Regions from separate parts of the Pseudomonas sihuiensis genome, predicted to be linked through region 3. Evidence: predicted binding sites of a transcription regulator. Region 3 holds the regulator's gene; each other region holds the start of a gene.
The links. The regulator sigma-54, encoded in region 3, starts transcription at its own class of promoters, with help from an activator protein. The targets are predictions, from matches to a motif close to ANTGGCATNNANNTTGCTNT.
Positions count from the first base shown of each region.

Region 1 (10,345 bases), 1.3 Mb from region 3:
TGCACCAGCAACAATTCCAGTCGCGTCCACACCGCACGCTTCTCGTCATCGTTGTAGCTGTTCCAGTTGATCACCTCATGGTGGAAGCGCTTGCAACCGCGGCACACGACATCGCCGTAAACGGTCGAACACAGCCCCACACAAGGCGTCTTGATGCGCTGATTGGACATGGCAAAAGCAGAATAGACAGCAGAATGACCTGGCATCTTAGCCCTTTGTCTAATTCAGATCACCCCTGCCGACAGGCCACCGAAAACTACCTGCGTTGGCACTACTGCGTTAAAACGGCCTCTAAATGCTCATTTAGAACAGCTAAACTGCGCTTTTCGGCCATGTTCTGCCTTGTATTGCCTGCCTCGCCCACATTTTCAGCAGCCTGCCGATACGGGGACATCGGCTTAACTTTATCCACGCTTTCCATTAGAATCGGCCCGCCTTTTACGGCGCCAATGTCCGTTGGAAGCTGTTTTCAAAGCGTCACGAGCACAGTCGATCCTGCAGGTACGATGGCGACGCAGCCACTTGGAGTCCCCCCGAGCGTCTGCGTCAGCCCTCATCAGAAACCGTCCTGCCGGCGTAAAACTTTGAAAGCAGCTTCTACAAGAGACTCATGCAACCTCGGCTGATCGGCTCATAAAGTCGAAAAGCGCCTGGTCATGAGTATCTGGATCGCGTCCCGGACAACCCTTTGGGACCACTGATGAGGGTAATAACTGTGCTTGAAGCCTATCGCAAACACGTAGCAGAGCGTGCCGCTCAGGGTATCGTGCCCCAGCCGCTGAACGCCGAACAAACCGCAGGCCTGGTCGAGCTGCTGAAAAACCCGCCGGCTGGCGAAGAAGAATTCCTCGTAGACCTGATCACCAACCGCGTACCGCCAGGTGTGGACGAAGCGGCCTACGTCAAGGCCGGTTTCCTCTCCGCCGTCGCCAAAGGCGAAGCCACCTCTCCGCTGATCAGCAAACAGCGTGCTGTCGAACTGCTCGGCACCATGCAGGGCGGCTATAACATTGCCACTCTGGTGGAACTGCTGGACGATGCCGAGCTGGGCGCAGTTGCAGCCGAGCAGCTCAAGCACACTCTGCTGATGTTCGACGCCTTCCATGACGTAGCCGAGAAGGCTAAGTCCGGCAACGTCAACGCCAAGGCCGTACTGCAGTCCTGGGCTGACGGCGAGTGGTTCACCAACAAGCCGGCCATCGCCGAGAAATACAGCCTGGCCGTGTTCAAGGTGCCCGGCGAGACCAACACCGACGACCTCTCCCCGGCTCCTGACGCTTGGTCGCGCCCCGACATCCCGCTGCACGCATTGGCCATGCTGAAGATGCCCCGTGATGGTATCACCCCCGATCAGCCGGGCTCCATCGGCCCACTGAAGCAAATCGAAGAAATCAAGGCCAAGGGCTTCCCGGTTGCCTACGTCGGCGACGTGGTCGGTACTGGCTCCTCGCGCAAATCCGCCACCAACTCGGTGCTGTGGTTCTTTGGTGACGACATTCCGTACGTTCCGAACAAGCGCGCAGGCGGCTTCTGCTTCGGCACCAAAATCGCCCCGATCTTCTACAACACCATGGAAGACGCCGGCGCCCTGCCGATCGAGTTCGATGTGTCGAACATCAACATGGGCGACGTGATCGATGTCTACCCGTTTGCCGGCAAAGTTTGCAAGCACGGCACCGACGACGTCATCACCACCTTCGAACTGAAGACCCCGGTACTGCTCGACGAAGTCCGCGCTGGTGGCCGTATCCCGCTGATCATCGGCCGCGGCCTGACCGAGAAGGCGCGTGCCGAACTGGGCCTGGGTGCTTCCGAGCTGTTCAAGAAGCCGGATCAGCCTGCTGCCAGCACCAAGGGTTTCACCCTGGCGCAAAAGATGGTCGGCAAGGCCTGCGGCGTCGAAGGCGTCCGTCCGGGCACCTACTGCGAACCGAAGATGACCACCGTCGGCTCTCAGGACACCACCGGCCCGATGACCCGTGACGAGCTGAAAGACCTGGCGTGCCTGGGCTTCTCGGCTGACCTGGTGATGCAGTCCTTCTGCCACACCGCGGCCTATCCGAAGCCGATCGACGTCACCACCCACCACACCCTGCCGGATTTCATCCGCACCCGTGGCGGCGTGTCCCTGCGTCCGGGCGACGGCATCATCCACAGCTGGCTGAACCGCATGCTGCTGCCGGACACCGTCGGCACCGGTGGCGACTCGCACACCCGCTTCCCGATCGGCATCAGCTTCCCGGCCGGCTCCGGCCTGGTCGCCTTCGCCGCCGCCACCGGCGTGATGCCGCTGGACATGCCGGAGTCGGTGCTGGTGCGCTTCAAAGGCAAGATGCAACCGGGTATCACCCTGCGTGACCTGGTCCATGCCATCCCCTACTACGCCATCCAGAAGGGCCTGCTGACCGTCGAGAAGAAAGGCAAGAAGAACATCTTCTCCGGCCGCATCCTCGAGATCGAAGGCCTGGACAACCTGACCGTCGAGCAGGCGTTCGAGCTATCCGACGCCTCCGCCGAGCGTTCGGCTGCCGGCTGCACCATCAAGCTGCCGGAAGAAGCTATCGCCGAGTACCTGAAATCCAACATCACCCTGCTGCGCTGGATGATCAGCGAAGGCTATGGTGATGCTCGTACCCTGGAGCGTCGTGCCCAGGCGATGGAAGCCTGGCTGGCCAACCCGGTACTGCTGGAAGCCGACAAGGACGCCGAGTACGCCGAAGTCATCGAGATCGATCTGTCCGAAGTCAAGGAGCCGATCCTCTGCGCCCCGAACGACCCGGACGACGCCCGCCTGCTGTCCACCGTGGCCGGCGACAAGATCGACGAAGTGTTCATCGGTTCGTGCATGACCAACATCGGTCACTTCCGTGCTGCCGGCAAGCTGCTTGACAAGGTCAAGGGCGGTATCCCGACGCGCCTGTGGCTGTCGCCGCCGACCAAGATGGATGCTCACCAGCTGACCGAAGAGGGCTACTACGGCATCTACGGCAAGGCCGGTGCACGCATGGAGATGCCGGGCTGCTCACTGTGCATGGGTAACCAAGCGCGCGTCGCTGCCAACTCCACCGTGGTATCGACCTCCACCCGTAACTTCCCCAACCGTCTGGGCGATGGCGCCAACGTGTATCTGGCCTCTGCCGAACTGGCTGCGGTCGCCTCGATTCTCGGCAAACTGCCGACCGTCGAGGAGTACATGGTTTACGCCAAGGATATCGACAGCATGGCTGGCGACATCTACCGCTACCTGAGCTTCGACCAGATCGCCGACTTCCGCGAAGCGGCGGCGAACGCCAAGATCCCGGTCGTTCAGGCCTGATCAAAGCGTCGTAGAAAAAGCCCTGCCTAGTGCGGGGCTTTTTTATGCACGCACACACGGGCCTTTTGCCGCACCCGGCTTGCAGCCAGTGCGCCACCGTCTACCTTCTGAAATGGGAGCCCCCAGATCATCATTCAGGAGCACGTCATGAAACCATGGATCATCGCCGTCCTGTGTCTGTTCGGCCTGGCCGGTTGCAGCAGCGAGTACATCATCACCACTACCGATGGCCAGATGCTCACCAGCGACGGCAAGCCGGAACTGGACAAGGACACCGGCATGCTCGAATTCACCGATAGCGAGGGCCGCAAGCAGCAGATACCGCAAAGCAGCGTGAAGCAGATGCTGGAGCGCTGAACGCCTCATCCAACAGCGCATGCTCTGCGCACTGGCATATGCCTTGCTTTCTCTACGTACAGTGAGCCTCTCCGGCGACGGACAAGGCCCGAACGACAATGGCGTCGTATCCGAACTCGGCCCTTTACGGCGGTGATCGGTACGACGCCTTTTTTGTGGGCCACCCGCACAGCCCTGCAAACCTAAGCCGGCGGCTCGGAACCTAATGCGTGGATGAAGGAAGTGACATGAGCGAACAGCATATCCCTCGCGGCGACGCACTGGCCTGGGTCGGCGGCAGCGATGCACCGGAAAAGAGCGTGCTGAACATCGGCTTCATGGCCCTGAGCGATTCCGCCTCGGTGATAGTCGCGGCCACCCAGGGCTTTGCCGAAAAATACGGGCTGAGTCTAAAACTGCGACGCCAGGCCTCCTGGGCCGGCCTGCGCGACCGCCTGCTCAGCGGCGAGCTGGACGCCGCCCACAGCCTGTATGGTTTGATCTATGGGGTCCAGCTCGGCCTCGGTGGTGCAGCGGCAACCGACATGGCGGTGCTCATGGGGCTGAACCAGAATGGCCAGAGCATCAACCTGTCGCACACGCTGCAAAGCGCCGGCGTGACCAGCGGTGAAGCACTGCACCAGCATGCGCACCAGAACAGAGCAAGACTGACCTTCGCGCAGACCTTCCCCACCGGCACCCATGCCATGTGGCTTTACTACTGGCTGGCCAGCCAGGGCATCCATCCGCTGCGCGACGTGGACAGCGTGGTGGTGCCACCGCCGCAGATGATCGAACACCTCGAGGCCAAGCGCATCGACGGCTTCTGCGTCGGCGAACCCTGGACCGCCAAGGCTGTCGATGAACAACTCGGCTGTACCGTTACCACCATCCAGGCAATCTGGCCGGATCACCCGGAAAAGGTGCTGGGCTGCACCCGCGCCTTCGCCGAACAGAACCCCAATACCGCCCGTGCGCTGATCATGGCGGTGCTCGACGCCGCACGCTTCATCGATGACAACGAGGAAAACAAGCGCAGCACCGCCCTGCTGCTCAGCGGCAGCGAATACGTCAACGCGCCGGTCTCGGCGATCACCCCACGCTTTCTCGGCCAGTATCAGGACGGCCTCGGCCACGCCTGGCAGGACGAGCATCCGCTGCGCTTTCATGCCGGCGGCCTGGTCAACCAGCCCTACCTGTCCGATGCCATGTGGTTCATGACCCAATTCCGCCGTTGGGGCCTGCTACGCAAGGACCCCGACTACCTGGGCGTGGCCCGCCAGGTGCAGCAACTGGCCCTGTACCGCGAAGCCGCTACGGCGCTGGGAATTGCCGTGCCGGGCGAGATGCGCAGCTCCATCCTGCAGGACGGCACCTGCTGGGACGGCAGCGCCCCTGCCGCGTACGCGCGCAGCTTCCGCCTCCATGCCCTGGCCGACAGCCCGGCTGTCGCCCTGTAACCGCCGGGAGATCCATCGATGCTGCGTATCCTTCTGATCAACGACACCCCGAAGAAGGTCGGCCGCCTCAAGTGCGCGCTGATCGAGGCCGGCTTCGAGGTCATCGACGAATCCGGGCTGACCATCGACCTGCCGGAGCGGGTCGAGGCCGTGCGCCCCGACGTTATTCTGATCGACACCGAGTCCCCTGGCCGCGACGTGATGGAACAGGTGGTACTGGTCAGCCGTGACCAACCGCGTCCAATCGTCATGTTCACCGACGAACACGACCCCAGCGTGATGCGCCAGGCGATCCAGAGTGGCGTCAGCGCCTACATCGTCGAAGGCATCCATGCCCAGCGCCTGCAACCCATCCTCGACGTCGCCATGGCCCGCTTCGAGAGCGATCAGGCATTGCGTGCCCAGCTCCAGGCACGCGATGCCCAACTGGCCGAGCGCAAGCGCGTCGAACTGGCCAAGGGCCTGCTGATGAAGATGAAGAGCTGCAATGAGGAAGAGGCCTATACGCTGATGCGCCGGCAGGCCATGAGTCGCCAGCAGAAGCTGATTCAGGTGGCCGAACAGATCATTGCGATGCATGACATGTTGGGTGGTTGAGCAACTGTACCGCTAATACAGTGCACTGTATCGGTTCAGACTGTATCACTCAGTCAACTGTAGCAGCCGCCTTCGTTGGCGCCTGTGTATGCCGCGCTCTGCAGGGCTCGGCTAGGGTAGACAGCCCCTAGCCGAGGATTCCCTCATGACCGAACACGACCTGCTGGTCGAAGCCGACCGCCGCGCCCTGGCCTACCTGGACGGCATCCCCACGCGCCGGGTCTTCCCCGACGCCTCAGCCATCACCGCCCTGGCCACCTTCGACCGGTCCCTGCCAGAGCAAGGCCATGCTGCCGATCAGGTACTCTGCCAGCTCGACGAAATTGGCTCACCAGCCACCGTGGCGAGTAATGCCGCGCGTTACTTCGGCTTCGTCATCGGCGCGACGCTGCCAGTGGCAGCAGCTGCCGAACGCCTGGTACTGGCCTGGGATCAATGCGCCTCGTCTTTCGACAATTCTCCAGTCGCTGATCGGCTGGAGAAAATTGCCGGACGCTGGGTCTGCCAAGCACTGGGGCTACCGGATCAGAGCGCCGTGGGATTTGGCACCAGTGCGACCGCCTGCACCCTGGCCTGTATTTCTGCCGCACGGCGCGTGCTGCTGGCACGCCAGGGCTGGGATTTCGACGGTGACGGATTACTCGGCGCACCACAGATCCGCGTCGTACTCGCAGAAACGGCGCACATCACAGTGAAGAAAGCACTGCGCGTGCTCGGTTTCGGCATGAACCACCTGCATTATGCGCCCGTGGACGAGTACGGGCGTATCGACCCGGCCCGACTCCCTGAACTGGATGAACGCACGCTATTGATATTGCAGGCCGGCGAGGTCAACACCGGCGAGTTCGACCGTTTTGCCGAACTGATTGCCATCGCCCGCGAGGCTAACGCCTGGGTGCATGTCGACGGCGCATTCGGCCTATGGGCGCGAGCCTCATCCTCAGCGCATTTGCTTGAGGGCGTCGAGCTGGCAGATAGCTGGACGACCGATGGACACAAGTGGCTGAACACCCCTTACGACAGTGCCATGGCGATCTGCCGTGACGCCGATGCACTGGCCGCCGCGATGAACAGCGATGCTGCCTACGCCTCGGCAAGTAAGGATGCGCAGAAGAACCTGACACTGGAGTTCTCTCGTCGCGCCCGTGGCATCGCCATCTGGGCGGCCCTGGCCAACCTGGGCCGCACCGGCCTGCAAGCGATGATCGACCGCCATATCCGCCAGGCTGAAGAACTGGCCAACACATTACGTAACGCCGGCTATCAGGTACTGAACCGGGTTGTGCTGAACCAGGTATTGGTGCGTGGCGATACGGACGAACAGACCATCGCCATTCGCCAAGCAGCCCAGGCATCTGGCGAAGTCTGGTTCGGCCCGACCGTCTGGCAGGGGCGCCCCGCCTTTCGCCTGAGCCTTTGCTCCTGGCGTACCGAAGACGCCGATGTGGAGGCACTGGGCGCCTTGCTGCTGCGCTTGAAAGATGAGTTGAGCTGAATCGACTGATTCGCTGTTTTAGCCTGCAACTGCGCTGGACAGCGCAGTTCGGCAACCCTTATCTTTACCACCGGCCACCGCAGTGGCCAACGTCGCTCGGACGGTTCCGGGCGCTTACGTATCCGAGGAAATCATGGCTGACAACGCCAAGCGCCGCTTTGCGCGCATCGATCGTCTCCCCCCCTACGTCTTCAACATTACCGCCGAACTCAAGATGGCCGCACGCCGTCGCGGTGAAGACATTATCGACTTCTCCATGGGCAACCCCGACGGCGCGACTCCACCGCACATCGTTGAAAAGCTCGTGCAGGTCGCCCAGCGTGAAGACACCCACGGATACTCCACCTCCCGCGGTATTCCTCGCCTGCGCCGCGCCATCTCGCGCTGGTACAAGGACCGCTACGACGTGGAGATCGATCCGGAAAGCGAAGCCATCGTCACCATCGGCTCCAAGGAAGGCCTGGCGCACCTGATGCTGGCCACCCTGGACCACGGTGACACCGTACTGGTGCCCAACCCCAGCTACCCGATCCACATCTACGGCGCGGTGATCGCCGGCGCTCAGGTACGCTCTGTACCGCTGGTACCGGGCGTGGACTTCTTCGCCGAGCTGGAACGGGCGATTCGCGAGTCGATCCCCAAGCCGAAGATGATGATCCTCGGCTTCCCCTCCAACCCCACCGCGCAGTGCGTGGAGCTGGATTTCTTCGAGCGCGTGGTCACCCTAGCCAAGCAGTACGATGTGCTGGTGATTCACGATCTGGCCTACGCTGACATCGTCTACGACGGCTGGAAAGCGCCGTCGATCATGCAGGTGCCGGGCGCCAAGGACATCGCGGTGGAGTTCTTCACCCTGTCCAAGAGCTACAACATGGCCGGCTGGCGCATCGGCTTCATGGTCGGCAATCCCGAGCTGGTCAGCGCCCTGGCACGGATCAAGAGCTACCACGACTACGGCACCTTCACCCCGCTGCAGGTCGCGGCCATCGCCGCGCTGGAAGGTGACCAGCAGTGCGTGCGCGATATCGCCGAACAGTACCGGCAACGCCGCAACCTGCTGGTCAAGGGCCTGCACGAGATCGGCTGGATGGTGGAGAAGCCCAAGGCCTCGATGTACATCTGGGCCAAGATTCCCGACGCCTATGCTCATCTTGGCTCGCTGGAGTTCGCCAAGAAGCTGCTGGCAGAAGCCAAGGTCTGCGTTTCGCCCGGCCTGGGTTTTGGCGACTATGGCGACGACCATGTGCGCTTCGCCCTGATCGAGAACCAGGACCGCAGCCGTCAGGCGCTGCGCGGCATCAAGTCGATGTTCCGCGCAGACGGCCTACTGCCGGGTAAGCCGGCCAAAACCGAGACCGAGTAAGTATTGAAGGGCGCCGTGAGGCGCCCTTTCTACATGGGCACGGAAACCGACAAGTTCTGCGACAATTCATGACGTTACGCACGCCAAGCGGTAGTTTCGAGCAATTGCCCGCCAGAGTGAACGCCCGTACACTGCGCGCCCCTTCCCTGACGGTTCTCCCCAATGCTTTACGTCTTGCGCATGCTGCTGATGGGCGTGCATTTCATCCTGGCCGGCCTGCTTGGCCTGCTGCTCGGCCTGTGCCGCCCGTTCAACCCCGACAACAGCCGCCTCTGCGCACGTCTCTATTCGCTGCCCGCCCTATGCCTGCTGCGCCTGAAGCTGAAGACCGACGTACGCCCGCTTTTAGAACACCAGCGCTCCTGCGTGATCATCGCCAACCACCAGTCCAACTTCGATCTCTACGTGCTTGGCCGCGTGGTACCGGAGCGCACCGTGAGCATCGGCAAGAAGAGCCTCAAGTGGGTGCCATTCTTCGGTCAGCTCTACTGGCTGGCCGGTAACGTGCTGATCGATCGCAGCAATGCCGTAGCCGCCAAACGCGCAATGCTGACGACCACCGAAACCCTGCGCAATCGCGACACTTCGATCTGGGTCTTCCCGGAAGGCACGCGCAACCTTGGCCGAGGCCTGCTGCCGTTCAAGAAAGGCGCGTTTCAGATGGCGATCACGGCCGGTGTTCCGATCATCCCGGTGTGCGTGAGCAACTACAGCAAAGCCATGCGCCTGAATCGCTGGAACAGCGGCCGCATCCTGATTCGCTCGCTGCCGGCAATTCCTACTGCCGGCCTGAGCCTGGACGACATGCCCGCGCTGATGGAGCGTTGTCAGCAGGCCATGAGCGAATGCATCAGCAGCATGGACAAGGAGCTGGCATCTGCGTGAAGCGTGACGCGGGGTGCCGGAGCGAGCAGGCAACCCGCGCCTGCTATCAAATCCATCGATAGTTACTCTGCAGAACATCCATTATTCAATCGAAATGACTTCGACGATTCTGTGCCCACACCCACTCCGGACCTGGAGCACAGAACATGTCCCGCCTCTCTCAAGCTGCCCGCAACGGCGCCCTCGCTGCCATCGGTCTGTACCTGATCAGCACCTCGACGGTGCTGGTCGTGAGTTACGCCACCTTGCAGCCAAGCACTCCAACCTTTGAACAACCAGGCCCACTGCACAGCCTGATCACGCATTTGCCCACCCTGCTCGGCACGCTCTCGCAGGGATGAGGGAACGGCCATGATCAGAACCCAACGCACTCGCCTGCTGATGCTTGCCAGTCTGTCTCTGCTGACCACCCTGCTCGCACTCAGTGGTATTGGTAAAGGCTCGGCTGGCGCCGTGGCGCGCAATATCGAGTGCAGCCACAAATTGGCTCACCACCTGGACCTGGCCGAGAGTCTCAAGCGGCAACGTAGCAGCCCACCGCCAAGCAGAAGCGAACAGCTCTCGCCTTACTTCGTGCTCACCCAGCAGGCATGAAAAAGCCCGGCAAACCGGGCTTTTTCATGGACCGAATCAGGCTCAGGCCTTGCTTTCCTTGCCTTGAGCGACAAAGCGCATCATCCACTCAGCCACTGCACTGCCCTGCTGCGAATGCTTGAGGCTGTCCACGCCCTGCTGATAGACCTGCTCACCGAGATGCTGCTGGCGCAGATCGAGTAATGCCCGCGAGTAGTCGTGAACGAACTCAGGATGCCCCTGGAAGCACAGCACCTGATCCTCGATGTGGTAGGCGCCAATCGGGCAGAAGTCACTGGAAGCCAGCAGCGTGGCCTTCT
Region 1 covers NZ_LT629797.1:971,608-981,952, reverse strand. The annotation lists gene BLT86_RS04750 (DUF1289 domain-containing protein) at 1-170, opposite strand, end outside; gene acnB (bifunctional aconitate hydratase 2/2-methylisocitrate dehydratase) at 716-3,316, shown strand; gene BLT86_RS04740 (YgdI/YgdR family lipoprotein) at 3,464-3,673, shown strand; gene BLT86_RS04735 (CmpA/NrtA family ABC transporter substrate-binding protein) at 3,901-5,112, shown strand; gene BLT86_RS04730 (ANTAR domain-containing response regulator) at 5,131-5,709, shown strand; gene BLT86_RS04725 (pyridoxal phosphate-dependent decarboxylase family protein) at 5,855-7,204, shown strand; gene alaC (alanine transaminase) at 7,338-8,567, shown strand; gene BLT86_RS04715 (1-acylglycerol-3-phosphate O-acyltransferase) at 8,730-9,452, shown strand; gene BLT86_RS04710 (hypothetical protein) at 9,599-9,793, shown strand; gene BLT86_RS04705 (hypothetical protein) at 9,804-10,046, shown strand; gene BLT86_RS04700 (amidotransferase) at 10,089-10,345, opposite strand, start outside.
Region 1: the regulator sigma-54 is predicted to act here: its motif matches at 3,704-3,723, upstream of BLT86_RS04735 (CmpA/NrtA family ABC transporter substrate-binding protein).

Region 2 (10,345 bases), 2.3 Mb from region 3:
CCGGTCTCGTCCACCGACAGCCCGGACAACTGACCGGTGGTATAGCCATCCTGCGACAGGCTGTTGACCGCGAAGCGGGTATTGGTCTGGGTCATGTTGCGTAGATCCAGAGTCACCCCCGATGTGCTCGCCGCGGCACCGTTGTCGCCCCAGGTGACCGGATCGGTGGTGGCGTCGGTGATGGTCGCCGGCACCCAGTCGGCCAGCGTGATGGTGCCATCGGCATTGACCGTGAAGTCGCTGGAGGCCGATGCCTGCAGCCTGCCGGAGGTGTCGAACGACAGCGACGCCTGATACGGATCGGTGCTGGCGGGATCACCGGGATTGCGCCCGTCGATCAGCACGTGCATGCTCCACTCGTTGCTCGCCTCCTTGACGAAGTACTGGGTCATGGTGTGCTCATTGCCCTGGGAGTCGTACAGGCTCACCGAGGTCGACCAGTTGAAGGAACCGGAGACCGTGGGGTCGAAGGCGATGGTGGGCACCGTCTCGGACGAGTTGAGCGCCACCCCCTGGGTAACGGTCGAGGTGGCATTCGGCGCCTGGTTGCTGGTGTCGACGGTCAGATTGGTCAGCACGCCATTGACCAGGTTGCCATCGGCGTCCACCCCGTAGCCCATCAGGTTGTTGCCCGAGTTGTCGATGACGTTGCCCTGATTGTCCACCTTGAACGCGCCGGAGCGGGTGTAGAGCTGGGTGCCGCCATCGTTGACGATGAAATAGCCACTGCCATTGACGGCCAGATCCAGGCTGTTGTCGGTGTAGCTGATGTTGCCCTGGGTGTGCTGCTGGGCGATATCCGCCGTAATCACCCCACTGCCGACCGCGTTGCTGCCGGTGCCGAACATGCTGCTGGCATAGAGGTCCGCGAACTCCGCACGCGAATACTTGAAGCCCGTCGTCCCGGTGTTGGCGATGTTGTTGCCCGTTACATCCAGGTGGGTGCTGGCCGCCTTCAACCCACTGAGCGCCGTATTGAACGTCATGTCTTATCTCCCGATGCCTGTTGATTACTGGCCGACGCTGATGACTTTGGATAGCGCGACATTTCCGGCACCCGCCAGGTTCAGCGTCATGTCGCCGCCCCCGATGCCGAGCGTCACGCTGTTGACCGTTGCCGGCAGATAGGTTTCCAGCGCGGTGGACGTGCCACCCAGCGACGCGGAGGCCGAGAATTTGTAGGTGCCCGCGGGCAGCAGTTGGCCGCTCTCATCGGTGCCGTCCCAGGTGAAGTCCACCAGGCCAGCGCTGCTTTGATTATCCAGCGGTATGCTTTTGACCAGGCTGCCCGCCTCGTCGTAAACCCTCACCGAGACGTTGTCGGCCGCCGTTGGAACCACCAGCGTGCCGGTCAGCCCCGAAACACCATCCACCTGGGTGCTGCTGGCGGAAACCATCACGCTGCGCCCCACCAGGGAAGAGGCTTGCAAAGCCTGCGACGATTGATAGCTGCCCAGCAGCGAGTCCATCGAAGCGGAGATATTGGTCAGACTTTCCAGGCTGCTGAACTGCGCAAGCTGAGCCACGAACTCGCTGTTGTCCTGCGGATCCAGCGGGTTCTGGTTGTTCAACTGGGTCACCAGCAGCATCAGAAAGTCATCCTTGCCCAGGCTGGAGTAGCTGGATTCGTTGGTGTTGCTGGTCGAGGTGCCGGAGTATGTCGACAGCACGCTGCTGGAAACAGTCTCTGTGGTGCTCATGGCTATGTCCTTACTGACCCAGGGTCAGAACCTTCTGCAGCATGGTCTTGGCGGTATTCATCATTTCCGCATTGGTTTGAAAGGCTCTACTGGCCGAAATCATGTCCGCCATTTCCTCGACCACATTGACGTTCGGATAGAACACGTACCCATCCGCATTCGCTGCCGGATGACTGGGCTCGTAGCGCATGTCGAGATTGCTCTGATCCTCGACGATGCCGAGCACCTGCACCCCACTCCCCGCCTCGTCCTGCTCGGCGAACAGCGAACCACTACCACTGTTCTGCGACTGCTGGAACACGGTGGCGAACACCGGATGACGGGCACGGTAGGTCTGCTCGATACTCGAAGAGACAGACTCCGCGTTGGCGATATTGCTGGCCACGGTATTGAGGCGAGTGCTCTGCGCGCTCATGCCGGTTCCGGCGATGCTGAAAACACTGGCAAGGGACATGGTCGCGCTCCTTATTCGCCGCGCAGGGCGGCGGTGAGACCTTTGAACTTGCTATTGAGGAAGGTGAAACTGGCCTGGAAATGCACGGCATTCTCGGCATAGTTGGACTGCTCGATCTGCAGATCCACGGTGTTCTGATCCAGCGACGGCTGCATCGGAATACGGTAGGGCATCTCAGCCTCACCAGTGATCACACCATCGGCAGGAATATGGCGGCTATCGGTGCGGTTCAGGGAAACGCCACCGCGCTGCATGCGATTGCTTTGCTCAGCCAGGACACTGGCGAAGTCCAGATCACGAGCCTTGTAATTCGGCGTATCGGCGTTGGCGATGTTGTTGGCCAGCACCTCAGCGCGCTGGGCGCGGAAACCGAGTGCCTGTTCGTGGATGCCGAGTGCCCTGCCGAAGTTGATGCTCATGTCTGCAACCTTTGCCGCTGGGGCTGTCTGGTCTTTCCTGGCAGACATTCAGCAAAGGCTGTGCCAACTTATTTAAGTCAACAAAATCAATAGCTTAAAGCATGACGAACAGGGAAATAGCGGCAAAGCGGCAAGGCTTTACCGCCTATTGGCAAGCAAGCGGCAAAGCCAACCGGACAGATTGCCGCCCCGCCGAACCCTGGGGCGCGCGATGCGCATCGGTTCTTCTGCACCAGGCCAAACCGCTGGTGCCTACGGCGAAACCTATCCGATCGGGCCCATGGTTTTCAGAGTCCAGAAACGCAAACGGGAGGCCAAAGGCTAATGCTGATCAGATAAGTTCGTCACCACCCCCTCCTACTTGCAGTAGAGGGGCGTTTTTCGTAGGAGCCAGCTTGCTGGCGATGCTTTTTATGGCGGATCGCCGGCAAGCCGGCTCCTACAAAGATCGAGTGCAACGGCTTAACTGACTGGCATTAGGCCAAAGGCCTCCCGCTGCTGATACCAAACATGCCTTGCGCCTATTTGGCCTTGTAGATGATCCCCGGGCTGCACTGCACCATCTGGTACTTGTCCGGCAGGCCATTGAGCGCTTCGGAGGCGCCAAGGAACAGATAGCCGCCTGGCTTGAGGGTGGCATGGATACGCGTGAGGATGTCCTTCTTCACCTCGGCCGAGAAGTAGATCAGCACGTTGCGGCAGAACACGATGTCGAACTTGCCCAGCGCCGCATAACTGTCGAGCAGGTTCAGTGGCCGAAACTCGACGCGGCTCTTGATCGGCGCCTTGACCTGCCAGCGCCCCGGCCCCCTGGAATCGAAATAACGCTGCAGACGCTCCTGCGACAGACCGCGGCCCATGGCCAGGCTGTCGTACTCGCCGGACTTGCAGTTGCTCAGCATCGACGGAGACAGATCGGTGGCGACGATCTGCACACCCGCCTTGAGCTGGCCGAGGTTGGTACGCTCGAACTCGTCGATGGTCATCGACAGCGAATAGGGCTCCTGCCCGGACGAACAGGCCGCCGACCAGATGCGCAGACGCTGGGCCGGGTAGGCCTTGATCAGCTCCGGCAGCACCCGGCTCTTGAGCACCTCGAACGGATAGGTGTCGCGAAACCACAGGGTCTCGTTGGTGGTCATGGCATCCACCACCTGCTCGCGCAGCCCTCCGCGCGGCTGGCTTTGCATGCGCTGCACCAGTTCGCCCAGGGTCTTGATGCCATTCTGCTCCATCAGTTTGTTCAGACGACTGGAGACCAGATACTGCTTGTTGCTACCCAGCAGAATACCGCAGGCCTTTTCCAGGAAAGTCCGGAACTGCTCGAAATCCAAATTACCTGAAGACACTAGTGCCGCCTCACCAACCATAACGTTCACCAAGGTTTGTCCCTCAGCCCCCATCCGCTACCCGAATGCGCTCGACCACCCGCGCCGCCAGATCATCCGGCTTGAACTTGGCGAGGAAATCGTCGGCGCCGACCTTCTTCACCATCGCCTGGTTGAACACACCGGAAAGCGAAGTATGCAGGAGGATATGCAGCTTCTGCATGCGCGGATCGCTACGAATCTCCGTGGTCAGCGTATATCCGTCCATCTCGGGCATCTCGATGTCGGAAATCAGCATCAGCAGTTCCTTGTCGGGATTATGCCCCTCGTCGGCCATTTTCTTGAGGTAATTGAGTGCCTCGCGGCCATCGTTCAGCGCCGTCACCTCGACGCCAACGGTCTGCAGGCAGCGCAAAACCTGTTTGCGCGCCACCGAGGAGTCATCGACGATCAGCACATGCTTGGTCACCGCCTGACTCTGCACCTCATCATCGATGACGCCAGCGGATATCACTTCCGAGGTCGGCGCAACTTCGGCAAGAATCTTCTCAACATCGATGATCTCGACCAACTGCTGGTCGAGCCGCGTGACTGCTGTCAGGTAGTGATCGCGTCCAGTGCCCTTGGGTGGCGGATGGATCTCCTCCCAGTTCATGTTGACGATACGTTCGACCGAGCGCACCAGAAAACCCTGAACCTTGGTGTTGTACTCGGTGATGATCACGAAGCTGGTCTTCAGATCTTCCAGTGCGGCACGGCCGGTAGCGATGGAAAGATCGAGAATCGGAATGGTGCCCCCGCGAATGTTGGCCACCCCCCGCACCACCGGACTTGATTTGGGCATGATGGTGAGTTTCGGGCATTGCAGCACCTCTTTCACCTTGAATACGTTGATACCGTAAAGCTGTGGGCCTTCCAGGCGAAACAGCAACAACTCCAAGCGGTTCTGTCCCACCAACTGAGTGCGCTGGTTAACCGAATCCATCAACCCGGCCATGCCCGGACTCCTTCTTATCCAGTAACGCCTACCCCGTTGAGCCTAGCAGGCGGCACGGGGCTTGCTTTGCATTGCTTATGAAGCAGAGAACGTCATCATTCCGTCAGCTACTAGCAAAGTGCCTTGCCCCTTTGCCCGTTTTACTCGCTTTGCCGACACTCGGCTACAGCGCTACGGCGGCTGCCACCTTCACCAGCACTGAACAACTTATCGGCGCCACCGAGGCCTTTCTTGAGCAGGCGACCACTGAATATCTACAGCGTAGCGAAATTCAGGGCCGCCATGAGATTCGCGTCAACCGTCTCGACCCACGGTTACGCCTGCCTCTGTGCGATCAGCCGCTGACCACCACGCTGGAAAGCCCGGCGCAGCCGCTGGGCCGTGTCACTACGCGCGTGCGCTGTGACGGCAGCGCTCCGTGGACAGTATTCGTGCCCGCTGAAGTGCGCTTGTATCGCCCCATTGTCGTACTGACTCGCCCGCTCAAGCGCATGAGCGTAGTCAAAGCTACGGATTTGAGCCTGGTTGAACGCGATGTCGGTCAATTGGGTCAGAACTTTCTCACCGACCTGAATCAGGCGATCGGCAAAAAATTGACGCGCCAGCTCGGTAGTGACCAGATTCTTCTTTCGACTCATCTGCAAATAGCCGAGGTCATTCGGCGCGGCGACCAGGTGGTGATCAGCGCTCGCGGCGCTAGCGTGAGTGTCCGTATGCCCGGCGAAGCTCTGACCGATGGTGCTCCAGGCGAACAGATCAACGTGCGTAACCTGCGTTCGCAGCGAGTCGTTCGAGCCCGCGTTGTCGGGCCTGGGCAAGTGGAAGTACCCATGTAGGCATGTTTCTTGTAGCGCAAAGACGTGGCGATTCCCTACACTGTTAAACGACGCGATGAAATTAATCCTAAAGTTTTCCCGGCAGCAGCCGAGAAGCATGGCAAGCGTCCACCATATCGTCCGAGGTTCTGCATCATGGTCATCGACTTCAACCGGCTGAACAATGCCAATACGCCCGCCAATGCGGGACGTACCGGCGCGACTCAGGCTGGCAATCGCAATGAGTCGGCACAGCCGAACAAAGCGCCTGTCACCGGTACTGATGAACAGACCAACACCAAGAGCGGTGAATCGGTACAACTGAGCCGTGAGGCACAGCAGTTGCAAACAATCGGCGAGAAGCTGCGTGATCAGCCCATCGTCAACAAGGAGCGTGTGGCCCAGCTGAAACAGGCCATTGCTGATGGCAGCTATCAGGTCGACAGCAAACGCGTCGCCCAGAAACTGCTCGACTTCGAATCCCAGCGCTAGTCTCAGGGCTGCGCTGGGGGTGTTGGACGCCCGACCCCCAAGAGCCCGCCATGAACGACACAGCCTTGCTTGACCTCTTCACCAACGATATCGGCACCGCCGAGCAATTGCTTGAGCTGATCGATAACGAATTCCAGGCCCTCACCGAACGCGACCTGCCGCGCCTCGACAGCCTGCTCAGTGAAAAACAACCTCTGCTTGCCCTGCTGCAACAGCACGGCAGTGAGCGCAGCCGTCTTCTTCAGGATGCAGGCTTGAGCGCTGACCGCGACGGCCTGACCGCACTGGCGGGCAACTCCTCAGTCGGCGATCAGTTGCTGGAGCGCAGCGAAGCGCTATCGACTCTGCTGCAGCGCTGCCAGGAGGGCAATTTGCGTAACGGCCGCCTGATCCGCGCCAATCAGGCTTCTGTTCGCAGCGTTCTGGGCATTCTGCGCGGCGGCGAGACTCCGGGCCTCTATGACAGTCGTGGCAGTGCCGCTAGAATCGCGCAGCAAAGACCGCTCAGCCAGGCCTGAGCCATCCCCCAACAAAAAGCACAGGGACATGCAGGCACTCTGCCAGTATGCTAGTGCCGTTGTAGTCCATGACTCGGAGAGTTCCGAACTGTGTCCAGCGCGTTCAACGACGAGAGCGGTCCTCAACCGCCCAAGGTGCTCAAGACATCCGTCGAGATCATTGCCACCCTACGTCAATTGCAACAGAACCATGATCCCCTGGTTATCCAATTCAAGGATCGTGGCCAGCGTTTTCAAAGTTACCTTGTAGAAATCGATAAAGACCGTGCGCGCTTAGCGCTGGACGAGATCATCCCTAACGATGGCGAACGTTTTCTCAAGCAAGGCGAAACCTTCAACGTCGAGGCGTTCCGCGACGGGGTGCGAGTAGCCTGGACCTGTGATCACGACGTGCGGCTTGGCGAGCTCGAGGGAGCCCCCTGCTACTGGGCACCGTTGCCCACCGAAGTGATCTATCACCAGCGCCGCAGCGCCTTCCGTGCACCGCTGAAGCAGAGCGATCTGATCAAGGTCGTACTCAGCGGCGACAAGCTGCGCGAGCCGCTGTCAGGTCATCTGCTGGACATCTCGGCCACCGGCTGCAAACTGCGTTTCGCCGGCAACCTCAGCCAGCAATTGAGCAATGGCCAGGTACACGAGCGACTCACCGCCTATCTGCCCTTCGGCAACATGACCTGCGCCGTGGAGTTACGTCACGTGCAATACGAGGACAAGGTCGACATGACGTTCGTCGGCACTCGTTTTCATCGCTTGAACGGCCTTGAGCAACGTCAGGTCGAGCGCTTCGTCTATCAGCTGCAACGCGAGGCGCGTCGCACCGAGAGCGACGGCCCCTTCTGAGCCCACCCCCTCCATTCGCGCAAAGCCCGTAGGGTGGGCTTCAGCCCACCAAGGGAGGCCGCCGTGGGCTAAAGCCCACCCTACAAAGTCTGGCGGCGGACTACCCCCGCTTCACGTCCGGCTCAACCTCCTCCTCGCCCGCCGCAGCTGGCTCCTGCATCTGCTCCTGTACCGTCTGCTCATCGACCCTCGGGTCGAGCGCAGCGACCAGCGGCGAGCTGGTGACGTTACCCGGCATGGCCATATGGTGCAGCGGCGCATCGTCGACCTGATGCAGATGGGTCACCACTTCAGGACGAATGCGCCAGACCAGAATCAACGCGCAAACGCTGACGAACACATAGAGCATGTTGGCGCCGTAGAAACGCATCAGCACACCGGCCAGCAGCGGGCCGATGCAGGCGCCCACGCCGAAGGTGACCAGCAGCATGGCCGTCAGTGACACGCGGCGCTCCGGCTCCACATGGTCATTGGCCAAGGCCACCGCCAGTGGATAGAGACTGAACTGCATCAGGCTGACCAGAAAGCCGACACCGAACAGCAAGCCGAGGAATACCTCCGGCAGTGCCGCCAACGGCAAGGCAGCCAGCAGCAGCAAGACCGAACAGCCACGAATCAGGCGCACGCGGTCATGTCGATCGGAAAGCCAGCCCAGCGGCCACTGCACCAGGAGACCCGCCAGGATGCAGCTGCCCATGAACAGCCCCACCTGCTCGGTCGATAGCCCCATCCGAGTGGCGTACAAAGGCGCCAGGCCATAAAAAGAACCGATCAACAGGCCAGCCACGGCGATAGCGGTCAGCGACAGCGGCACGCGACTGAGGAAGAAGCGCAGCTCCAGCGGTGCCGGATGCAAGGGCGCCGGGTGTAAACGCCGGGTCAGCGCTACGGGCACCAGACACAAGGCGAAGCACAGGGCGACCAACATGAGCAATTCCAGACCCAGCGTCGGATGCACCACCAGCGCCAGTTGCCCAAGAATCAGGCCCAGGTAGGAAGCCCCCATGTACCCGCTGAACACCAGGCCACGCTGCGTGGCTTCGGCCTGCTCGTTGAGCCAGCTCTCGATGACCATGTACTGACACATCATGCCCAGGCCCACCAGCATGCGCAGAAACAGCCAGAATGGCAGCCACTCGATCAGCCCATGGCCCAGCACAGCCGCCGTGACCACGCCGGCACAGGCCACGTAAGCACGGATATGCCCCACCCGACCGATCAGTCGATGCCCCAGCTTGCCGCCGAGCACAAGGCCAAAGTAATTGGCCGCCATCAGCGCACCGACCCAGAGACCATCCACGGTGTCAGCCAGACGCAGGGCCAGGTAGGTACTGAGCAGGCCAGAGCCGAGCAACATCAGCAAGGTGGCGAAATAGAGCGAGCGGAATGACTTCCAGATCAAGCGCATTGACGGGTAAAGCTCCTTGTGCACGGAAACCGGGAATGGCGGCGGGCCTGCGCGGCTAGGACGGCGCCCTTGGGGCGTGCGGGCGATGCAACTTTCGATGCCCTGGAAAACGAACAGTTCGATTGCCAACTCATCACGATTCAGACGCTCGCTTGCGCCGCACAGGGTACAGCGTAGCCTCAATTCTTCCTGTTCTTCGAGCGACCACGGGTCACACCCTGCCAGCCGCAGGTTTGCTGATCCGCCCCGGCAACTACCTGGCAGAGCCGGCAGACAAGCCTTGTAGAGATGCGACATGGGCTTGCGCCCTGTCGTCCAGATGCCCGCCCAGCGCACGAACCCCGATCCGGCTGTGCTAGAGTCGCGCGCTATTTTTTCGGCCTGCTCTCCATGGCACTACCGAAAAACCTCTCGAACCAGGCCCGACGCCACTTGCAACGCGCCCAGCAACCAGAGAACTCGCGATGTCCCAAGCCCTTCACCCTGCCCTGCAGCTACTCAACCGCACCAGCCTGGTGACACAGATCATCATCGGCCTGCTGGCAGGTATCGCTCTGGCCGTAATCGCCCCGCAGGCAGCACTGTCCGTCGGCTTCATCGGTAACGTGTTCGTCTCGGCGCTCAAGGCCGTCGCCCCGGTACTGGTGTTCATCCTGGTGATGTCGTCCATCGCCAACCACCAGCAAGGCCAACAGACGCATATCCGCCCGATCCTGCTGATGTACCTGATCGGTACCTTCAGCGCCGCCCTGGTCGCGGTGGTGGCCAGCTTCGCCTTCCCGTCGTCGCTGGTACTGAGCAGCCAGGCTGCTGAACTGACGCCCCCCGGCGGCATCGGCGAGGTGCTCAAGACGCTGCTGATGAACGTGGTCGACAACCCGGTCAATGCCCTGCTGAATGGTAACTTCATCGGTATCCTGGCCTGGGCTATCGGCCTCGGCTTCGCCTTCCGCCATGCCAGCGCCGGTAGCAAACAACTGCTGGGCGAACTGTCCAACGGTGTGACTGCCATCGTCAAGCTGGTGATCCGCCTGGCGCCGCTGGGGATCTTCGGCCTGGTCGCCGCCACCCTCGCCGAATCCGGCTTCGACGCCCTGCTCGGTTATCTGCACCTGCTGGTGGTGCTGGTCGGCTGCATGCTGCTGGTGGCCCTGGTGGTCAACCCGGCGCTGGTGTACTGGAAGATCCGTCGCAACCCCTACCCGCTGGTGTTCACCTGCCTGCGCGAAAGCGGCATCACCGCTTTCTTCACCCGTAGCTCGGCCGCCAACATTCCGGTCAACCTGCAACTGAGCCAGCGCCTGGGCCTGCACGAAGAAACCTACTCGGTCTCCATTCCGCTGGGCGCCACCATCAACATGGCCGGTGCCGCCA
Region 2 covers NZ_LT629797.1:1,997,467-2,007,811, forward strand. The annotation lists gene flgE (flagellar hook protein FlgE) at 1-986, opposite strand, end outside; gene BLT86_RS09495 (flagellar hook assembly protein FlgD) at 1,011-1,700, opposite strand; gene flgC (flagellar basal body rod protein FlgC) at 1,711-2,154, opposite strand; gene flgB (flagellar basal body rod protein FlgB) at 2,166-2,573, opposite strand; gene cheR (protein-glutamate O-methyltransferase CheR) at 3,095-3,922, opposite strand; gene BLT86_RS09515 (chemotaxis protein CheV) at 3,966-4,898, opposite strand; gene flgA (flagellar basal body P-ring formation chaperone FlgA) at 4,976-5,734, shown strand; gene flgM (flagellar biosynthesis anti-sigma factor FlgM) at 5,870-6,205, shown strand; gene BLT86_RS09530 (flagella synthesis protein FlgN) at 6,256-6,723, shown strand; gene BLT86_RS09535 (flagellar brake protein) at 6,814-7,563, shown strand; gene BLT86_RS09540 (MFS transporter) at 7,664-8,971, opposite strand; gene sstT (serine/threonine transporter SstT) at 9,436-10,345, shown strand, end outside.
Region 2: the regulator sigma-54 is predicted to act here: its motif matches at 2,622-2,641, upstream of flgB (flagellar basal body rod protein FlgB).

Region 3 (10,345 bases):
ATGCTCACGCCGGCCATGGTGACCTTGGCGCGCACGGTCAGCCCGGCGATGTTGTCGAAGTAGGCGTAGACCTTGTAGGTATCGCCAGCGCTACCGACGCTCAGGCCGCTGACGCGCAGGGCCAGCAGCAGCAGGGCCAGCACACCAGCCATGAGGAACAGGCCGACACCAATCTCCAGCGTGCGGTTTTGCATCAGAAATCTCCAAACATCAAAGCGGTCAGAATGAAATCCAGGCCAAGTACGGCCAGCGAGGCGTACACCACGGTGCGCGTGGTCGCACGGCTGATGCCTTCGGAAGTGGGTTCACAGTCGTAGCCCTGGAACACGGCGATCCAGGTCACCACGAAGGCGAAGACGATGCTCTTGATCACGCCATTGAGCACGTCGTCATAAAAGGAAACACTGTTCTGCATGTTGGCCCAGAACGAGCCCTCGTAGACGCCCAGCCAATCCACGGCGACCATCGCCGCCCCCCAGATACCGACCACGCAGAAGATCATCGCCAGCAGCGGCATGGAGATGAAGCCGGCCCACAGCCGCGGTGCGACGATGTACTTGAGCGGGTCGACGCCGATCATCTCCAGACTGGAGAGCTGCTCGGTGGACTTCATGTTGCCGATTTCGGCGGTCAACGCGGAACCGGCGCGACCGGCGAACAGCAGCGCGGTGACCACCGGGCCCAGTTCACGCAGCAGGGTCAGGGCGACCATCTGCCCCACAGCCTGCTCCGAGCCATAGCTGACCAGAATGTTGTAGCCCTGCAGGGCCAACACCATACCGATGAAAATGCCGGACACGACGATGATCGCCAGCGACATCACGCCAATCGCGAACAGTTGCTTGATCAACAGTTGAAAAGGCTTGCCAGCGCGGCTGCGCCCGAACAGAGCGTTGACCAGAAACAGGACAGAGCGCCCCAGGGTCGCGACCACATCGATACCCGCACGACCGAACAGGCGCAGCCGTTCGAGCGGTGAAATTCTGCGCATCAACCTCTCCCCAACAGATCTTCGCGGTAGTCCGGCGCTGGAAAATGAAACGGCACCGGACCATCCGGGATGCCCTTCATGAACTGGCGAATGCGCGGGTTATCCGACTCCATCAACTCGGCCGGTGTGCCCTGCCCCAGCACCTGTGCATCACCGACGACATAGATGTAGTCGGCGATACTGGCGGTTTCTGCAAGATCGTGAGAAACCACCACACTGGTGATCCCCAGCGCATCGTTGAGCAGGCGGATCAGGCGCACCAGGACGCCCATGGCGATGGGGTCCTGACCGACGAAAGGCTCGTCATACAGCAGAATCTGCGGATCGAGTGCAATGGCTCGGGCCAGCGCGACACGGCGCTTCATGCCCCCAGACAACTCGTCCGGCATCAGCTCCAGCGCTCCGCGCAGGCCAACGGCCTGCAACTTCATCAGGACGATGTCGCGGATCATTTCTTCCGGCAGTTGGGTATGCACACGCAGTGGAAAGGCCACGTTCTCGAACACATCGAGGTCGGTGAACAGTGCACCGCTCTGAAACAGCACGCCCATCTGCTTGCGCATGTCGAACAGCTCGTCGCGCGACAGCTTCGGCAGGCTGACGCCCGCTACACGAACATCACCGGCCGAAGGACGCAGCTCGGCCGCGATCAGACGCAGCAGCGTGGTCTTGCCGCAGCCGGACGGCCCCATGATGCCGGTCACCTTGCCGCGCGGTATGCGGATATCGACCTTGTCGAAAATCGACCGCGCGCCGCGCTGAAAGCTCACGCCCTGCAACTCGATCGCGTACTCGTGCTCGGCGCTCATCTGAACTCCTTGAAAATCAGGCCTTCCTGGCAGACGCCGCCTCCAGAAGCGAGGACACGCGCCAGCCAGAGGGGGCCAAAATGGCCGCGAACTATAGCATTTGCCGAACATCTCGCCCAATAGCACCACGGCGCAGCGTTCAGACTCGCGACAGCTTCGGCACTTCCCTGCATACGGCAAAGGTGAGCACGACAAGCTTTTCCCGTTATAATCCTCGTCTTTTTCCGCCCGACAGCCTTGCCTAGCATGAACCAGACCCGCGACCTGATTGATTCCGCACAGCGCACCATCCGCCTCGAACTTGAAGCGGTACAGGAGCTATTGCCCCGCATCGATGCCGATTTCATCAAGGCCTGCGAGCTGATTCTCAGCTGCAAGGGACGCGTGGTTGTGGTCGGCATGGGCAAGTCCGGACATATCGGCAACAAGATCGCTGCGACCCTGGCCAGCACCGGCACCACCTCTTTCTTCGTCCACCCGGCAGAAGCCAGCCATGGCGACATGGGCATGATCACCAAGGACGACATCGTCCTGGCGCTGTCGAACTCGGGCTCGACCGCCGAGATCGTCACCCTGCTGCCACTGATCAAACGCCTCGGCATCCGCCTGATCAGCATGACCGGCAACCCGGACTCTCCATTGGCCAAGGCCGCCGAGGTCAATCTCGATGCTCGCGTCACCCAGGAAGCCTGCCCACTGAACCTGGCGCCGACCTCCTCGACCACCGCCAGCCTGGTACTGGGCGACGCACTGGCCATCGCCCTGCTGGAAGCGCGCGGCTTCACCGCCGAAGACTTCGCCTTCTCCCATCCGGGCGGCGCCCTTGGCCGGCGCCTGCTGCTCAAGGTAGAGAACGTCATGCACGCAGGCGATGCCCTGCCACGTGTACGCCGCGGCACCAGCCTGCGCGACGCCCTGCTGGAAATGACCCAGAAAGGCCTGGGCATGACCGTGGTGCTGGAAGAAGACGGCCGCCTCGCCGGCATCTTCACCGACGGCGACCTGCGCCGCACCCTGGACAAGGGTATCGACGTGCGCCAGGCATTGATCGACGAAGTCATGACCCCGCACGGCAAGACCGCCCGCGCCGAGATGCTCGCGGCCGAGGCCCTGAAGATCATGGAAGACCACAAGATCAATGCGCTGGTGGTAGTCGACGACCTGGACAACCCGGTCGGCGCCCTCAACATGCATGACCTGCTGCGCGCTGGAGTGATGTGATGAACGACCTGCTGCAACGCGCCCGCGCCATCAAACTGGCGATCTTCGACGTCGACGGCGTGCTGACCGACGGCCGCCTGTACTTCCTCGAAGACGGCAGTGAGTTCAAGACCTTCAACACGCTCGACGGCCACGGCATCAAGATGCTGATCAACTCGGGCGTGCGCACCGCCATCATCAGCGGGCGCAAGACCCCGGTGGTGGAGCGCCGCGCCAACAACCTGGGCATCCAGCACCTGTTCCAGGGCCGCGAGGACAAACTCGTGGTACTCGACGGCCTGCTCGCCGAACTCGGCCTAAGCTATGAACAGGTTGCTTATCTTGGCGACGACTTGCCGGACCTTCCGGTCATTCGCCGTGTCGGATTGGGCATGGCCGTGGCCAGCGCCGACAGCTTCGTCCGCCAGCACGCCCATGGCGTAACCCAGGCACGCGGCGGCGACGGTGCGGCACGGGAATTCTGCGAACTGATCATGCGTGCCCAGGGCACACTGGATGCGGCCCAGGCCGCCTACCTGTAGAGAACAGCATGCCGCGTAAAATCCTCAACACCCTGATCTTTGCTCTGATTGCAGTCGTCGTGGCCGCACTCGGTTACTGGAACCTTGCCCCGGACAGCACACGCCAAGCCCAGCGGGCCAGCGACGACAACGTCGTTGACTTCTATGCAGTGGGCGCGCGCACCGTGCAGTTCCAGGATGACGGCAAACTGCACTACCGCATGACCGCGGACAAGCTCGAGCACATCAAAAGCACCGACATCACCCTGATCGACGCCCCCAAGCTGGAGCTCTATCGCGGCACCGAGCTGCCCTGGGAAGTCACCAGCCAGCGTGCCGAAGTCTCGCCTGGCGGCGTCGAGGTAGAACTGATCGACGACGTGCGCATCGCCCGCACCGACGCCAAGAACCGCCCCACCGTTATCACCAGCAGCCGCATGACGGTTATTCCTGACAAGGAATATGCGCAGACCGAGCAAGCCGTTAGAATCGTCGCGGCCAATGGGGTGACCACGGCACAAGGAATGAAAGCGTACTTGAATGACGGCAGGATGCTCCTGCAGTCCAACGTAAGAGGCCAGCATGAGGTTCGTTAATACCCTCCCCCTGATTCTCAGCCTCGGCGCCGTATTGGGAAGCGCGGCTGCCTGGGCACTGCCATCGGATCGTGATCAACCGATCCGCATCCAGGCCGACAGCGCCGAACTGGATGACCGACAAGGTGTAGCCGTCTACCGCGGCGACGTGATCATCACTCAGGGCACCCTGAAGATCACGGGTGACACCGTCACCATCACCCAGACCGCCAGCGGCGATATCGACGTCTTCACCTCGGTGGGCAACCTGGCTTATTACGAGCAGAAGCCTGCCGTGGACAAGGACATCGTCAAGGCCTACGGCAAGACCATCCAGTACTTCGCCAGCAATGAGCGCATCGTACTGATCGACCAGGCCAAGGTGATTCAGGAAGGCAATACCTTCGAAGGCGAGAAGATCGTCTATGACACCCGCCGCCAGATCGTCAACGCCGGCCGCGCAACAGGCGGCAACGTCAGCACGCCGCGCCCGCGTATCGACATGGTCATCCAACCGAAGAACAAACCCGCGGATCAGCAGCAGTAATGGCCATTCTCAAAGCCCAACACCTGGCGAAAAGCTACAAGAGCCGCCAGGTCGTGCGTGACGTCAGCCTGAGCATCGAAAGCGGTCAGATCGTCGGTCTGCTCGGCCCCAACGGCGCAGGCAAGACCACCTGCTTCTACATGATCGTCGGCCTGGTACGCGCCGACCAGGGCCGCGTGCTGATCGACGACCTCGACGTCAGTCACCAGCCCATGCACGGTCGCGCGCGCGCCGGCATCGGCTACCTGCCGCAGGAAGCCTCGATCTTCCGCAAGCTGTCGGTGACCGACAACATCATGGCCATCCTCGAAACGCGCAAGGACCTGGACCGCGCCGGGCGCCAGGCGGAACTGGAAAGCCTGCTGCAGGAATTCCATATCCACCATATCGCCGACAGCCTCGGCATGAGCCTGTCCGGCGGTGAGCGACGCCGCGTGGAGATTGCTCGCGCTCTGGCCACCAACCCCAAGTTCATCCTGCTCGACGAACCCTTTGCCGGGGTCGACCCGATCTCCGTGGGCGACATCAAGCAGATCATCCATCACCTCAAGACCAAGGGCATCGGCATCCTGATCACCGATCACAACGTGCGCGAAACCCTGGACATCTGCGAGACCGCCTACATCGTCAACGATGGACAGCTGATCGCCGAAGGTGACGCCGAGACCATCCTCGCCAACCAGACGGTGAAAGAGGTTTACCTGGGCCACGAATTCCGCCTGTAGCAGGCTGCGTGAAAACTACTGCACTCGGTGATGCTGCGTTAAAAACAGGCTAAAAATGCTCATTTACAGTCGTAAACTGCGCTTTCTCGCCTGTTTTTGCGGGGCCGCCATCGGTATTGCCTCACCTTCGCTCGCTACGCTTTCACACAACCTGTAGGTCGCTCACTATTTCGCTACATAAATATTGCAACCCCTAGGCAAAAACGAGAAATTCAGGCATATAATTTGCTTCCTGGCGGCGCTTCGGCGCCCTGATGTGGAAGGCGTAACTCGCCAGTAAATTAAGGTCTGCAATGAAACCATCGCTAGTCCTCAAGATGGGCCAGCAGCTGACGATGACCCCGCAGCTGCAACAGGCTATCCGCCTCCTCCAACTGTCTACCCTGGACCTGCAACAGGAAATCCAGGAGGCACTGGAATCCAATCCCATGCTCGAGCGCCAGGAAGACGGCGACGACTTCGACAACAGCGATCCGATGGCTGATGGCGCCGAAAGCGCCACCCCAGCCCCAAGCAAGGAAGACAGCTACCAGGAAACCACCCCCACGGTGGACAACCTGGAAGAAGGCGAGTGGGGCGAGCGCATTCCCAACGAGTTGCCAGTCGACACGGCCTGGGAAGACATCTACCAGACCAGCGCCAGCAGCCTGCCCAGCAACGATGATGACGAGTGGGATTTCACCACTCGCACTTCCAGCGGCGAGAGCCTGCACAGCCACCTGCTCTGGCAACTGAACCTGGCGCCCATGTCGGACAAGGATCGCCTGATCGCAGCGACTCTGATCGACTGCATCAACAACGACGGCTACCTCGAAGAAACGCTCGAGGAAGTGACCGAATCCTTCGACCCCGAGCTGGATGTCGAACTGGACGAAGTGGAGGTGGTGCTGCACCGCATCCAGCAGTTCGAACCGGCCGGTATCGGCGCCCGCGACCTGCGCGAGTGCCTGCTGCTGCAACTGCGTCAGTTGCCTGCCAACACCCCCTGGCTGAACGAAACCCAGCGCGTGGTTGGCGACTACCTGGAACTGCTCGGCAGCCGCGATTACGCCCAGCTGATGCGCCGCACCAAGCTCAAGGAAGACGAACTGCGCCAGGTCATCGACCTGATCCAGCGCCTGAATCCGCGTCCGGGTTCGCAGATCGAGTCCAGCGAACCGGAATACGTCGTGCCCGACGTTATCGTGCGCAAGCACAACGAACGCTGGCTGGTGGAGCTGAACCAGGAAGCCATGCCGCGCCTGAGGGTCAACCCGCAGTATGCCGGCTTCGTCAAACGCGCCGATTCCAGCGCCGATAACACCTTCATGCGCAACCAGTTGCAGGAGGCCCGCTGGTTCATCAAGAGCCTGCAGAGCCGCAACGAAACGCTGATGAAGGTGGCCACGCAGATCGTCGAGCACCAGCGTGGCTTCCTCGACTACGGCGACGAGGCGATGAAGCCTCTGGTGCTGCACGACATCGCCGAAGCCGTGGGTATGCACGAGTCGACGATTTCACGCGTTACCACGCAGAAATTCATGCACACCCCGCGTGGCATTTACGAACTGAAATATTTCTTCTCCAGCCACGTCAGCACCTCCGAAGGCGGCGAATGCTCGTCCACCGCTATCCGCGCGATCATCAAAAAACTGGTTGCAGCAGAAAACGCGAAAAAGCCGTTGAGCGACAGCAAGATCGCTGGTTTACTGGAGGCACAAGGCATCCAAGTCGCCCGTCGGACGGTCGCCAAGTATCGCGAGTCCCTCGGCATAGCGCCCTCGAGTGAGCGCAAGCGACTGATGTAGGCCAGATTGACTGAAGGCCTCAGGCCTTCAGGCCAAAGTGTTCCGGCGGTGGGTCGAACCAGACCCGCCTCTTACACAAGCCAGTGAGGAGAAAGCGGTATGCAAGTCAACATCAGTGGACATCAGCTGGATGTGACCGACGCCCTGCGTGACTATATCGGCGAGAAACTGGGCCGACTGGAACGCCACTTCGACAAGATCACCAACGTACAGGTGACCATGGAGGTCGAGAAACTCAAACAGAAGATCGAAGCCACCCTGCACATCGCCGGCGGCGAAGTCGTCGCCAACGCCGAACACCAGGATATGTACGCTGCCATCGACCTGTTGGCCGATAAACTCGACCGTCAACTCATCAAGCACAAGGAAAAGCAGCTCGAACGCCTGCAAGGCGCCACGGCCCGCTAACATTCCCTATCCATGATCCGACTTGAAAATATCCTGACCCCCGGCCGTTCCCTGGTGAACGTGCCGGGCGGCAGCAAGAAACGCGTGCTAGAACAGATCGCCAACCTGGTTGCGCGTGATCTACCCGACCTGGATGCCCAGGACATATTCGAAAGCCTCATCGCCCGCGAGAAGCTCGGCTCTACCGGCTTCGGCAACGGCATTGCCATTCCCCACTGCCGCCTGGCTGGCTGCAGTGCCCCGATCAGTGCAGTCCTGCATCTGGAGACGGCAGTCGACTTCGACGCCATCGACGGCGTGCCGGTCGATCTGCTGTTCGTGCTGCTGGTGCCGGAGGCGGCCACCGATGCCCACCTCGACCTGCTGCGCCAGATCGCCAGCATGCTTGATCGCCAGGATGTACGTGAACGTCTGCGCCAGGCCAAGAGCGGCGAAGATCTCTATCAGGTCGTCGTGGACATTCAGAACGGTCAATAAACATGCGCCTGATCATCGTCAGCGGTCGCTCGGGCTCGGGCAAGAGCACCGCCCTCGATGTACTTGAGGACAACGGTTTCTACTGCATCGACAACCTGCCGGCCGGCCTGCTGCCGGATCTTGCCGAGCGTTTCCTGCCGCATAGCGACATGCTGCTGCCGCAGGTGGCCGTCTCCATCGATGCACGCAACCTGCTGAGCCAGCTCAAGCGTTTCCCGGAACTGCTCGACGAAGTGCGCAAGCGCAACATCCGCTGCGACGTGCTGTATCTCGACGCCGAAGACGAAACCCTGCTCAAACGCTTTTCCGAAACCCGCAGACGCCACCCGCTGACCAACGACAACCGCTCGCTGGCCGAGGCCATCGCTTACGAAAGCCAGCTGCTGGCACCGATCACTGACCGGGCCGATCTGAAGATCGACACCACCCGCCTGAATCTCTACCAGCTGCGCGACACGCTCAAACTACGCCTGCTGGGCCAGACGCAGACCGGTACCGCCTTTCTCGTCGAATCCTTCGGTTTCAAACGTGGCATGCCGGTGGACGCCGACCTGGTGTTCGATGCGCGCTGCCTGCCCAATCCCTACTGGAAGCCGGAACTGCGCGACCACTCCGGGCTGGATCAACCGGTGATCGACTACCTGGCCGCGCAACCGGAGGTCGAGGAGATGTATCAGGACATCCTCGCCTACCTGGAAAAATGGCTGCCACGCTTCGCCGCCAGCAACCGCGCCTATGTCACCATCGCCATTGGCTGCACCGGTGGCCACCACCGCTCGGTGTACCTGGCCAACCGCCTGAGCCAGGCACTCAAAGACTCGCTGAAGAACGTCCAGGTGCGTCACCGCGACCTCAGCTAAGGAATCCTGCCGCGATGCCAGCACGTGAAATCACCATCATCAACAAACTTGGTCTGCATGCCCGTGCTGCTGCCAAGTTCGTCGGTGTAGCGAGCACCTACCCCTGCCAGGTGCGCATCGGCCGCAGCGCCGAAAGCCTGGTAGACGGCAAGAGCATCATGGCGGTAATGATGCTGGCTGCCGGCAAGGGCACCAATGTGCACCTGCTGACCGAAGGCGAGCAGGATCACGAGGCGCTCGCTGCACTGGTCGGCCTGATCGAGAATTACTTCGACGAAGGTGAGTAGAAAGCCTTGGAGGGCCGTGTGCACGTCTCCCGCTACGCCAAGGCCGTATCCAGCACCATCATCAGACAGAAGCCCAGCACCAGCGCCAGACTGGCATCGCCTGCATGACCACTGCCATGTGCTTCGGGAATGATTTCGTGGATCACCGCGAACAGCATCGCCCCCGCAGCCAGCGCCAGCCCCCAGGGCAACAGCATGTGCGAAACCCCGACCAGCCAGGCGCAGAGCACCGCGAACAGCGGTTCGACCAGGCCTGACGCCGCACCGATCATTACCGCCTTGCCGCGTCCCATCCCGGCACTGGCCAGCACCAGGGCGACGATCAGGCCTTCCGGTACGTCCTGCAGGGCGATGCCGATCGCCAGGCCATCGGCGCCACTCAAGCCCGCTCCCGCTGCCACGCCAACCGCCATGCCCTCGGGTACGTTGTGCAACATGATGGCGATGACGAACAGCAGTGTGCCAGGCGTCAGAGCGCCCCGTTGCAGTTCGGCCGCGCCGACGCTCTGCCGTTGCGCCAGCACGCGGCCCAACCCCAGCAGGGCGGCGGCGCCCAGCAGCAGGCCAATACTGGCCAGAGCCCCGGCGCCCCAGGCCGTGAAACCCTGCTCACCGGCCACCTCGAGCGCCGGTACCAGCAGGGAGAACACTGTCGCGGCCAGCATCACACCGCCACCGAAGCCCAGCAGCCTGTCGCGCCAGCGCCCAGACAGCTCGCCCATGAACAGCACCGGCAAGGCACCGACCGCCGTGCCGGTGGCGCACAGCAAGCCGCCCTGCAACGCCCGTAGCAATTGTGGCTGAACCGTCTGGTCGATCAGCACGGCAACCTGGATGAACAGCAGCAGACTGCCACACAGCACAATCACGCCGCCGAACAGATAGCGCAAAGCCCGGCCATTGAGGCCGGGCAAGGAAGTGAGCAAGGTTCGCATCGTGTTCGCTATCCGCCTGTTCAGCTCAGGGCCTGTCGGTATCGGCGCGCCACTTCGTCCCAGTCGATGACGTTGTAGAAGGCGCCGATGTATTCCGGCCGGCGGTTCTGGTAGCGCAGGTAGTAGGCATGCTCCCAGACGTCCAGCCCCAGGATCGGTGTGTTGCCATGCATCAATGGGCTGTCCTGGTTGGCGCTGCTTTCCACTACCAATGTCCTCTGCG
Region 3 covers NZ_LT629797.1:5,137,485-5,147,829, reverse strand. The annotation lists gene mlaD (outer membrane lipid asymmetry maintenance protein MlaD) at 1-194, opposite strand, end outside; gene mlaE (lipid asymmetry maintenance ABC transporter permease subunit MlaE) at 194-991, opposite strand; gene BLT86_RS24010 (ATP-binding cassette domain-containing protein) at 991-1,800, opposite strand; gene BLT86_RS24005 (KpsF/GutQ family sugar-phosphate isomerase) at 2,047-3,021, shown strand; gene BLT86_RS24000 (KdsC family phosphatase) at 3,021-3,542, shown strand; gene lptC (LPS export ABC transporter periplasmic protein LptC) at 3,551-4,117, shown strand; gene lptA (lipopolysaccharide transport periplasmic protein LptA) at 4,104-4,643, shown strand; gene lptB (LPS export ABC transporter ATP-binding protein) at 4,643-5,368, shown strand; gene BLT86_RS23980 (RNA polymerase factor sigma-54) at 5,662-7,155, shown strand; gene hpf (ribosome hibernation-promoting factor, HPF/YfiA family) at 7,255-7,563, shown strand; gene ptsN (PTS IIA-like nitrogen regulatory protein PtsN) at 7,576-8,040, shown strand; gene rapZ (RNase adapter RapZ) at 8,043-8,900, shown strand; gene BLT86_RS23960 (HPr family phosphocarrier protein) at 8,915-9,187, shown strand; gene BLT86_RS23955 (ZIP family metal transporter) at 9,220-10,122, opposite strand; gene BLT86_RS23950 (superoxide dismutase) at 10,143-10,345, opposite strand, start outside.